Hahella sp. HNIBRBA332: one gene and its partner. The protein of the gene in region 1 interacts with the protein of each later gene in a pairwise test. Links are inferred from orthologs where the notes say so. Each region holds a gene or a part of one and is shown in the gene's direction. Other genes may lie near its edges.

The links. Proteins that work in one complex are often made in the same cells at the same time.
Region 2: the proteins of lepA (region 1) and O5O45_RS27710 interact in binary tests that used the Escherichia coli proteins (3 or more experiments, as listed by UniProt). The link is inferred for Hahella sp. HNIBRBA332 from one-to-one orthologs.

The regions. Positions count from the first base shown.
Region 1 is NZ_CP132203.1:3,936,517-3,942,482, reverse strand. Bases 775-3,756 are described here. They hold lepA (translation elongation factor 4), read left to right. Parts: upstream 775-1,356; coding sequence 1,357-3,156; downstream 3,157-3,756. Other genes in these bases: lepB (signal peptidase I), read left to right, coding at 3,205-3,756; O5O45_RS17400 (DegQ family serine endoprotease), read left to right, coding at 775-1,155. In the rest of the region: more of O5O45_RS17400, read left to right, coding at 1-774; more of lepB, read left to right, coding at 3,757-3,972; O5O45_RS17385 (DUF4845 domain-containing protein), read left to right, coding at 4,055-4,423; rnc (ribonuclease III), read left to right, coding at 4,420-5,100; GTPase Era, read left to right, coding at 5,097-5,966. UniProt on the Escherichia coli protein: Required for accurate and efficient protein synthesis under certain stress conditions. May act as a fidelity factor of the translation reaction, by catalyzing a one-codon backward translocation of tRNAs on improperly translocated ribosomes.
Region 2 is NZ_CP132203.1:6,242,326-6,247,536, reverse strand. The notes cover bases 1,608-4,591. They hold O5O45_RS27710 (zinc transporter ZntB), read left to right. Parts: upstream 1,608-2,602; coding sequence 2,603-3,580; downstream 3,581-4,591. Other genes in these bases: O5O45_RS27705 (alpha/beta fold hydrolase), read right to left, coding at 3,577-4,494; O5O45_RS27715 (thioredoxin domain-containing protein), read left to right, coding at 1,608-2,426. In the rest of the region: more of O5O45_RS27715, read left to right, coding at 138-1,607; O5O45_RS27700 (PspA/IM30 family protein), read right to left, coding at 4,646-5,211. UniProt on the Escherichia coli protein: Zinc transporter. Acts as a Zn(2+):proton symporter, which likely mediates zinc ion uptake. Purified ZntB reconstituted in liposomes also binds and transports Cd(2+), Ni(2+) and Co(2+).

The DNA.
Region 1 (5,966 bases):
CAGGAAGCCCAGTCAACGGGATCTGGCTTCATTGTATCCAAAGATGGCTACATACTTACCAACAACCATGTGGTAGCGGGCGCTGATGAAATCTTTGTCCGACTTATGGATCGTCGCGAGCTGACGGCGGAGCTGATCGGATCTGATGAGAAGTCGGATTTGGCGGTTTTGAAAGTGGAAGCTGACGATCTGCCGGTCCTAAATTTAGGCAAGTCTTCTGAACTCAAGGTAGGTGAATGGGTGGTCGCTATCGGCTCTCCTTTTGGGTTTGAATATACGGTGACGGCGGGGATTGTCAGTGCAAAGGGACGTAGCTTGCCGAATGAAAACTATGTGCCTTTTATTCAGACTGACGTGGCTATCAATCCCGGCAACTCCGGCGGGCCGTTGTTTAACCTCGAAGGGGAGGTTGTCGGCATCAACTCTCAGATCTATACCCGCTCAGGTGGGTTCATGGGGGTTTCTTTCGCAATTCCTATCGACGTTGCACTGGATGTGATGAATCAGCTGAAAGACACAGGCGCGGTCAAGCGCGGCTGGTTGGGCGTGCTAATACAGGAAGTGAATAAGGATCTGGCGGAGTCCTTCAATCTGAATAAGCCGCGTGGGGCCTTGGTGGCGCAGGTCATGAAAGGATCGCCCGCCGATAAGGCCGGCTTGCAGCCGGGCGACGTCATCGTCAGCTACAACGGCAATGAGATTGGGTTATCCTCTGAGTTGCCGCACTTGGTAGGGCGGACCTCACCGGGAGAGAAAGCGAAAATGAAAGTTGTGCGTCGCGGCGATGAAATGGATGTTGACGTGGAAATCGGCCAGTTGCCCGCCGACGACAACGGCGTCGCCAGCGTGCCGGCAGGGCAGACCGCGCCACAGAATAATGCTCTGAATCTGCAGGTTCGCGATCTGACGGATGAAGAAAAAGAGAGCATGCAGGTCGCGGGAGGCGTCATGGTGGCGCAAGTCTTCCCCGGGCCTGCGGCGACAGCGGGAATTCAGCCCAATGATGTGATCAGTAGTATCAATAATAAAGATGTCGAGACGGTGGCTCAGTTCCATGAGGTGGTTGAGACGCTGCCGGTTGGCAAGTCGCTGCCAGTATTGATTATCCGTCAGGGCAACCCGGCCTTCATTGTGTTGAAGTTGAACAATAAGTAAGTCCAGGTCTGATTGGACGAGGCAGACGGCCGGGTTTCTTTAAATGAAACCCGGCCGTTGCTCGTTTTATTTTAGGGAAAGCGGCGTTTCTCCCAATATCGGTGTGAATTCTGAGGGTATTTTGTTAATTCGCTGCAATTTACTCGGCGGAGCTGTTAAAATTTCGCCGCCTTCAACTTTGAATCTGAGTGACAGTAGTCCGTGAGTAAACTCAACCATATTAGAAATTTTTCTATCATTGCCCACATCGACCATGGCAAGTCCACTTTGGCTGACCGCTTTATTCAATATTGCGGCGGTTTGTCTGATCGGGAAATGTCCGAACAGGTGCTCGACTCAATGGATATCGAGCGAGAGCGGGGCATTACCATCAAAGCTCAGAGCGTAACGCTCTATTACGATGCAAAAGACGGCTCCCGTTATCAGCTGAATTTTATCGATACTCCCGGACACGTCGACTTCTCATATGAAGTTTCTCGTTCGTTGGCCGCCTGTGAAGGCGCATTGCTGGTGGTCGACGCCGCGCAAGGCGTTGAGGCGCAGTCCGTGGCGAACTGCTATACCGCCATCGAGATGGGGCTGGAAGTTATTCCCATTCTGAACAAGATGGATCTGCCGCAGGCGGAGCCGGCGCGGGTGCGCCATGAAATTGAAGAGATTATAGGCATTGATGCGGCCGGCGCCGTGGAAGCCAGCGCCAAAGCCGGTATGGGCATCCAGGAGAGCCTGGAGCAAATTGTACAGTTGGTGCCGCCACCGGAAGGCGATCCAGACGCGCCGTTGCAAGCTCTTATTATCGACTCCTGGTTTGATAACTATTTGGGCGTTGTGTCCTTAGTGCGGGTTAAAAATGGAACGCTGAATAAAGGCGATAAAATCCTGATCAAGTCGACCAAGACTCAGGAACTGGTGACTTCCATTGGCGTGTTTACACCAAAGCGTACCGAGACCGGCTGCCTTAAGGCGGGCGAAGTGGGTTATGTCATTGCTGGCATTAAAGATATTCACGGCGCTCCCGTCGGCGATACCATTACTCTGGCGAAAACCCCGGATGTGGCTTCTTTGCCAGGATTCAAGCGTGTACAACCTCAGGTATACGCTGGCGTATTCCCGGTCAGCTCTGACGACTATGAAGACTTCCGTGACGCTCTGGATAAGTTGACGCTTAACGATGCGTCATTATTCTTCGAACCCGAAACGTCTGACGCCTTGGGGTTTGGCTTCCGCTGCGGCTTCCTGGGAATGCTGCATATGGAAATTATCCAGGAGCGTTTGGAGCGGGAATACGATCTGGATCTGATCACCACCGCGCCGACGGTAGTCTATGAAGTTCTGACCAAAAAGAATGAAGTCATCAAGGTCGATAACCCATCCAGGTTGCCGGATCCTGGCTTTATCGAAGAAATGCGTGAGCCTATCGTTGAGGCCAACATTCTTGTGCCGCAGGCATACCTTGGCAACGTCATTGCCCTTTGCGTGGAAAAGCGTGGCGTACAGAAGAATATGCAGTTCTTGGGCAACCAGGTCGCTCTGTCCTATGAAATACCCATGGGGGAAGTCGTACTGGACTTCTTTGATCGACTCAAATCGGTAAGCCGCGGCTATGCGTCTTTGGATTACCACTTTGTTCGTTTCCAGGCCGCCAATTTGGTGCGCCTGGATATTCTGATCAATGGCGACAAAGTTGATGCGCTGGCGCTTATCGTTCATCGCGACAACGCCGCCTCGCGGGGGCGTCTGCTGACAGAAAAAATGAAAGAGTTGATTCCTCGTCAAATGTTCGACGTGGCGATTCAAGCGGCTATTGGTGGGCAGATTGTATCCAGAACTACCGTTAAGGCCTTACGCAAGAACGTATTGGCCAAGTGCTATGGCGGCGACGTTTCACGGAAGAAAAAGCTGTTGCAGAAGCAGAAAGAAGGTAAGAAACGTATGAAGCAGGTGGGTAGCGTTGAAATTCCACAAGACGCGTTTCTCGCCGTGCTGAAGGTCGATAAATAAGACAATTGCGGACTGAAAGCAATAAATACAAACTGAATAGGACAAACGATGGACTTTGATTTCTCTTTGATTCTGGTTGTGCTGACCCTGGTCTCAGGTCTGATTTGGTTAGGCTTTTGGCTGTTTGTAAAGGTCAGGACGCGTGGTGGAAGTAACGCGATGATCAAAGAGCCGGTTGTAGTGGAGTATTCCCGGTCTTTTTTTCCGGTCCTGTTTTTGGTGTTGGTGGTCCGTTCCTTTCTTATTGAACCATTCCAGATTCCGTCTCAGTCCATGATGCCTACCTTGGAAGTGGGCGACTTTATCCTTGTTAACAAGTATTCCTATGGGCTACGAGTCCCTGTATTAGGGTACAAGTTCCTGGATTTGGGCGATCCGCAGCGGGGTGATGTGATGGTGTTTCGCACCCCGGAAGATAACACTACCAACTACATCAAGCGTGTAGTCGGCGTTCCTGGCGATACGGTCGAATATAAAGACAAGCGGCTAACCATCAATGGGCAGCCTATCGATGAAAAGCTAATCGCCGCATTGCCTGCGGGCGCTCCCAGAGAGCTCTATTATGAAGAGCAACTGGGTGAAAAACTGCACCGTATCATTAAGGAAAACTATCCAAACACCGGCCATGAAGGCAAATGGGTCGTGCCGGAAGGCAAGTATTTCATGATGGGCGACAACCGGGATCGCAGTAAAGACAGCCGTTATATTGGACTCGTTCCGGATGAGAATATCGTTGGCAGAGCATTCGCTATCTGGATGCACTGGGAAAAGTTCTTATCATTGCCCTCTTTTTCACGAGTCGGTTCGATACAGTAAGTGCGCATTAGTGTAAAAACAGTGAGTTAATGTCTACTCTCTAAATAATAATGGTTAATTAAGAGGATGCTAAGGAGTGAATATGCGCAAGAATCAACAGGGCGCTTCTTTTCTCATGGTGTTAGTTTGGATGCTGATAGGTATCTCTGTTATCACTTTAGGGTTGAAAATAGGGCCGATATACCTTGATGACTTTGCGGTTTCTTCTTCTTTAGATGGCCTGAAGCGTGAGTCTGATCTGGCCAAGCTATCAAATGAGCAGATTGTCTCTCGTTTAGAGAAACACTTCACTGTCAACAATGTGCGTAATTTTGACAAAAAAAATATCAAAATCACTCGTGAAAAAACAAAGGTTGTTGTGGCGCTAATATATGAAGTCCGAACCAATATCGTGAGTAATATTGATGCTGTCGTTTCATTTAATCACCAATTGGAAGCCAATAATCAGTGACAGCTAAGCTGGAAAGACTGCAGCGTGCGCTCGGATATACATTTAAAGAGCCTGCCTTGCTCACTTTGGCGCTCACCCACCGCAGCTTCGGTGGTCGTAATAATGAGCGCTTGGAATTTTTAGGGGACTCTGTCCTCAATTTTATTATCGCCGATTACCTCTTTGGTCGTTTTGAAGAGGCGCGGGAAGGGCAGTTGAGTCGTTTGCGCGCCAGAATGGTGAAAGGAGTGACTCTGGCTGAAATCGCCAGGGAATTTGATTTGGGTGAGTATCTGCGATTGGGGTCGGGGGAAATGAAGAGCGGTGGTTTTCGCCGGGAATCTATCCTGGCTGATGCGCTGGAGTCCATTATTGGGGCTATTTATCTGGATGCAGGCTTTGAAGTCTGCACAGACAGGGTGTTGAACTGGTTTGAAACCCGTTTGCAGAAGCTTAACCTGAAAGATACTCAGAAAGACTCCAAGACACGCTTGCAGGAATACTTGCAGGCGCGTCAGCTCAATCTGCCTCGCTACGAAGTTATTTCCGTGCAGGGGGAGGCGCACGCTCAAACTTTCCATGTACGTTGTGAAATAGACGGCCTGCCTGACTCGACAGAAGGGACCGGCAGCAGTCGGAGAGTTGCGGAACAGAAGGCGGCGAAGCAAGCTTTGGTGGCGTTAGGAGTGGATCAGTGAGTATTGACGTAAATTCGCAAGAGAACAGCCGCTGCGGTTATGTGGCGATCGTTGGGCGGCCGAACGTAGGCAAGTCCACCCTGCTGAATCATATACTGGGGCAAAAGATCAGCATTACCTCCAAGAAGCCGCAAACTACCCGGCACCAGATATTGGGCATCAAGACAGAGGGTGACTATCAGGCTATTTATGTGGATACGCCAGGTCTGCACCAGCTGGACAAGAAAGCGCTTAATCGGGTGCTGAACAAAGCCTCCTCTTCAGCGATCAAAGATGCGGATGTGATCGTTTTTGTCGTTGACAGAAAGCGTTGGACGGAAGAAGACGACTACGTCTTGTCAAAAGTCGCCAAGGTGAATCGCCCGCGCATACTAGCGATCAATAAAGTGGACAAGTTGGAAAATAAAGACGACTTGCTGCCATTTATCGACAAAGTGCAGAAAATGTGTGAGTTTCAGCACATTATTCCTCTTTCCGCTCTGCGTGGGTTGAATATTGATCGATTGGAAGCCGTTATTAACGAAATGCTGCCGCAGGGAGTTCATTTCTTCCCTGAGGATCAAATTACTGATCGCAGCGAACGTTTCATGGCGGTGGAAATTATTCGTGAGAAAGTCATGCGCCAGTTAGGCAACGAAGTGCCTTATGAAATTGCTGTGGAAATCGAGCAATTCAAGCGTGAAGGCGCATTGTTACGTATTAGCGCCCTGATTCTCGTGGAAAGAGAAGGCCAGAAAAAGATTGTGATCGGCCAGAAAGGAGAGCGAATCAAACGTATTGGGTCCGATGCGCGTAAGGACATGGAAAAGTTGTTTGAAAGCAAAGTCATGTTGGAAACCTGGGTAAAAGTAAAATCCGGCTGGAGC
Region 2 (5,211 bases), 2.3 Mb from region 1 along the record:
GAAACGTCGCCCTCCGCACCAGCTTTTACGCTCAAAAATCGGGGAAAGATCAGGGATTATTTTGCATGAAACGGAAGATATGCATTATGTTCAGTAGTGCAGGGCCATAAGCACTCATCGCCACAAAGGAAAGACCTATGTCCGCCAGTGATCCGTTGCAACTCGCCCGGGCAGGCAAACAAGGCAGTTACCCCGTGCGCACCCGTTACCGGCGTCAAGACGGAATTCCCGTCTATACCAATCACCTGATACTGGAAGGCTCGCCCTACCTGCTGCAGCACGCTCATAATCCCGTGAACTGGCGCGCCTGGAACGACGATACCTTCGCCTTAGCCAAAGCGGAGAACAAACCGATATTTCTCTCCATCGGTTACAGCACCTGCCATTGGTGCCATGTCATGGAGGAAGAGAGCTTCGATAATGAAGACGTGGCGCAAACCCTCAACCGCTACTTCATCCCCGTCAAAGTGGACCGGGAGCAGCGACCCGACCTGGATGAGATTTATATGACCGCCGTGCAAATCATCACCGGGCACGGCGGCTGGCCTATGTCGAGCTTTCTTACTCCTGAGGGAAGACCCTTCTTCGGCGGAACCTATTTTCCCCGCCCTCGTTTCATCAGCCTCCTGCAAAAAGTTCATGAACTGTGGGTGGATCAGCAGGAGAACCTGCTGGAACAGGGGCGTCGGCTGGCGGACGCCGTCAACGTTTATCTCAGGCCAAAGCCGATCTCGGAAAACCTGGCGGAAAATCTGATCGAAACGGCGGCGGAAAAGCTAATTGGTTATAGCGATCGCGAATGGGGCGGCTTCGGTAGCGAACCCAAGTTTCCTCAGGAGCCCAACCTTCTGTTCCTGCTCGACATCATTGAACGCGACTCCCGACCGCTGGACCGACAACCCGCCTGGAGCGTGGTAAAGAGCACACTGGACGCGCTACTCGCCGGCGGCGTTTACGATCAGGCGGGCGGCGGCTTTCATCGCTACGCAGTGGATCAACGCTGGCAGGTCCCTCACTTTGAGAAAATGCTCTACAACCAGGCGCAGCTGGCGCGCTGCTACGCCCGCGCCTATAACCTGAGCCGGGATCCTGAATATTTGAGGGTAAGCAGGGAAACCCTGGATTACGCTCTCAGAGAAATGCGTTCTCAGGAAGGCGTGTTTTATTCCGCCACGGACGCAGACAGCGAAGGCGAGGAAGGCAAGTACTTCGTATGGACCTACCAGGAACTGAGCCAGCTTCTCGACAAACCCGGTCTGGCTCTGGCCAAGCAGGTCTATGGCGTCACCCGGAAAGGCAATTTTGAAGGCGCCAATATTCTGCATCTACCCTGTTCTTTGCAGGAGAGCGCTGGAACACTGGGTCTGACTTACGAGGAGTTACTGCAGCAACTGGCGGACCTGAAAGCGACCCTATTACAGGCTCGAAGCCAGCGCGTTCCACCTCTGCGCGATGACAAAGTGATAACGGAATGGAACGGTATGATGATCGCCGCGCTGGCTGAAACCGCCGTCATCACGGGCATCAGCGCTTACGGAGACGCGGCGGTCATCGCCGCGAACCAATTATGGCGCAGTCAGCGTGGGGAAGACGGCCTGTTCCACCGCATCAGTCTGGATAATCTCCCCAGCGACGACGCGTTGCTGGAAGATTATGTGCATTACATGGAAGGACTGTTGCAGTTGTATGACTACACCCATGACCACCTTTGGCTGGAGCGAATGGAAGCTTTGGCGACCACGTTGGAAGAGCAGTTTCTGGACGCCGAACAAGGCGGATTTTTCATCACCCCAAAGAATGCGCAAGGCCCGCTGCTAGTACGCAGCAAACACTGCGGCGACAACGCCACGGTCAGCGGCAATTCGCAGTTGGCGTCGGTGTTGGCGGCGCTGCGTCTGCGCACTGGCGACCTCAACGTACAGCGCATGGCGGAGAACCAGATCGCCGCTTTTACCGGGCAAATCAACCGCCATCCATTATCAGCGCCAGTGTTTCTGAAAGGGCTGAACGAATGGCTGGCGCCGAATCCTGTCAATCTGCAATACGCCGCGTCCGGCCAAATGTGGGCCGCGGTCGCTGTGAAAGAATACAAAGAGGACCACTTGCTGGAAGTGCAACTGGATATACACATGAGCGAGGGGTGGCGCATTCAAAGCCACAACTGCCCCACCCCTGACGGCCACCGCACGCAAGTGGAATTGCTGTCGCACACTGATCACGACCTGCTGGACATACGGTATCCCCCAGCAAACGTATGGACGGATCACAATGAAAGCAATGCCTTGGAAGTCTATGACGATCACTGTTGCATTGAGCTGACTTTACGTCGCTCCACACTTTCACCGGTGCGTCTGGCTCTGCATTTCCAGACATGTAACGAACAGGTTTGCCATCGCCCGCACACGCTTAACTTCAGCCTTTGGTGAAGCGCCCGGTGAAAAGACGCAGGCATCTTGGCCGATTGCGCCTGCTGGCGACTGCATCTAGTCTTAGCCAAAAGCGTTACCGGCTCTATGCAACCGCTTAAGGTTGATGTTTAGTCCGGCGACTTGCTTAACCCGATCAACGTTTTCCCGATCAACCTTAACGGAAGGAAGAGACGGTGACTGACTCCCATCCGATTATTCACGCATTTCAACTGGACGGCGGCGGCAGCGCAACGCCCATCCCCGTAGAAGAAGCCGCCGAGGCGGCGCAGGACAAATCCCGCCTGACCTGGTTACACATCAATGTGTTGAATCCCGGCGCGCTTAATTTATTGGAAAATCAACTCGGCCTGGACTGGCTCATCGCCGAGGCGCTGATGGCCGACGAAACCCGTCCTCGGATGATGGAGCTGAATGAAGGAGTATTGATCATTCTGCGCGGCGTCAACCTGAACCAGGGAGCGGAGCCGGAAGACATGGTGTCGCTGCGGGCCTGGATCACCGAATACGGCGTCATCAGCGCCGGGCGGCGGCAATTGAAGGCGACGGCGGACATAATCGAAAAGCTGGAGCAGAACATGGGCCCCTGCGGCGCCGGCGAGTGGCTCACGGAAATGTGCGTCGAGCTTTATGATCACATGCAAAGCGCTGTCACCACACTGAACGAAACCACTGACGATCTGGAAGATCGGGTATTGGTGTCTCAGGACGAGTCCATTCGTGAATCCATCATTTCCACCCGCAAGCGAGCAATCGTGTTTCGTCGCTATATCTCACCGCAACGGGATGTGATCGCCCGTCTGCAAACGTCGGAGCTGCCCTGGATCAGCGCTAACGACAAGCGCAGACTAACGGAGGTAATGGACTGGCTGACCCGTTATGTGGAGGATCTGGACGCTATCCGCGAGCGTTCTCAGGTGATCAAAGACGAGTTGGCGGCGGCCATGAACGACCGCCTGAACCGCCACCTGTATCTGCTCTCCATAGTCGCCGCAGTATCCCTGCCGCTGGGCCTGCTCACCGGCCTGTTCGGCATTAATATCGGCGGCATGCCAGGCGTAGATGACGGCAATGCGTTCTGGCTGTTCTCGGTTCTGTTGGTCGCTCTACTGGTGCTGGAAATCGTCTATCTGCGCAAGAAAGGCTGGATTTAACCGACAGATCGCGCATGTTCGATGACTTTTTGCGCCAGTTTCGGCAACAAAGGCAGCGGCAGATCATGCCCCCAACCGGGAATCATCTCTAACTTCGCGTGGGCGATGCTTTGCTTCAGCATCTGCCCATTCTTGGGTTTCATCAAAGGATCCGCCGAGCCATGCAAAATCAGTGTTGGCATGGTGATGTCCCGCGCCAGCTTCTCCAGACTGCCTGTGGCGAGGATCGCCCGCATCTGCCGGACAATGCCTTTGGGTCGATAGCTGCGCTGATAATCTCTGGCGATGCGCTGCAGAATGCGCTCTTTGGGTGTAGGGAAGGACGGACTTTGCACCGTCTCCCAGAACGCTACGCCGCGTCTCAACGCGGCCTCCTGATGATGTCCGCGAACACCGCCGCCGTTGATGCGCCATAGCGTTCCCAGATCCGGCATCGGTTGCTTGGGGCTGTTGTTGGAGGTCATCATCAAAGTCAGGGACTTGATCCGCTGCGGCTGTCGCGCTGCGACAATCTGCGAAATCATTCCCCCCATAGAGACGCCCACCAGATGCGCGCGCTCTATATTCAAGGCGTCAAGCAATGCAATGGCGTCGTCCGCCATATCGTACAACGTATAGGAAGCCGTGACCGGCAAGCCCAGCTTGGAGCGCACAAAGTCTACTGGCACCGGCGCCCGATGGGGGCAATCAATTTCCGAGGAGTGGCCGATATCCCGATTATCGAGCCGGATCAGGCGAAAGCCCGCCTCCACCAATGGCTCCAGAAATTCCGGCGGCCAGGCCGTCATCTGACAGGCGAGCCCCATGATGAGCAACACCGGCTCGCCATCTGGGTCGCCCAGTTCTTCGTAACAAATCTGAATGGAGTTTACCTTGAGGTACTGCTCCCGGGGGTGGTAATACGCGTGGGTCATGGTCCGTACAATCTTAAAGCCGCTGTCTCAGCCTTCATTAAAGGTCAACCAATCATATACGGGAAGTTAAGGGTAATTGATTAACTTTCCAAGTTTTAACGCAAAAAACCGCGCAAAATGCGCGGTTTTTTGCCGTTTCTGCGGCGAACAATCAGGCTGATTTTTTACGAATGCGCTCCAGTACCGCGTCGGCCTCGGTTCTGGGACCAATGCCCGCTTTCCGCAACTTATCCTCCAGACCATCGTCGTTCAGCCCATCATCCAACTGCTCCATAGCGCGCTTCATATCATCGAAGCGCTCCTGACGGTCTCTAATGCGCTGCAGGGAATCCTGCATATCGCTGATACGCGACCCCATGGAATTGGCGCGAACGGTCAGGGAGGCCGTCGCCTGCTGCGTACTCTGTGTGGCTTGCACCATGCGCAGCTCACGTCGATAGTTCTGGATGCTCTGGGCTGCGGATTGCAGACTCAGGCGTAACTTTCTCTCATGCTCTCCCAGCTTTTCCGACGCCTTGCGCTCATCCGCAAGCGTTTTTTCCTGATCGGCAATCACAGTAGCCAGATCCTGAGCCAAGTCCTCCAATCCTTTTTCCAGCGCCTGACCGGCTTGTGTTTCCTTTTCCGCCACATATCTGGCGCGACGGGCGATACCCCGCTCCAGTCGCATTTTTTCCGCCATCACCCGGGCCAGATCGTGCTTGGCCTGCCCCATGG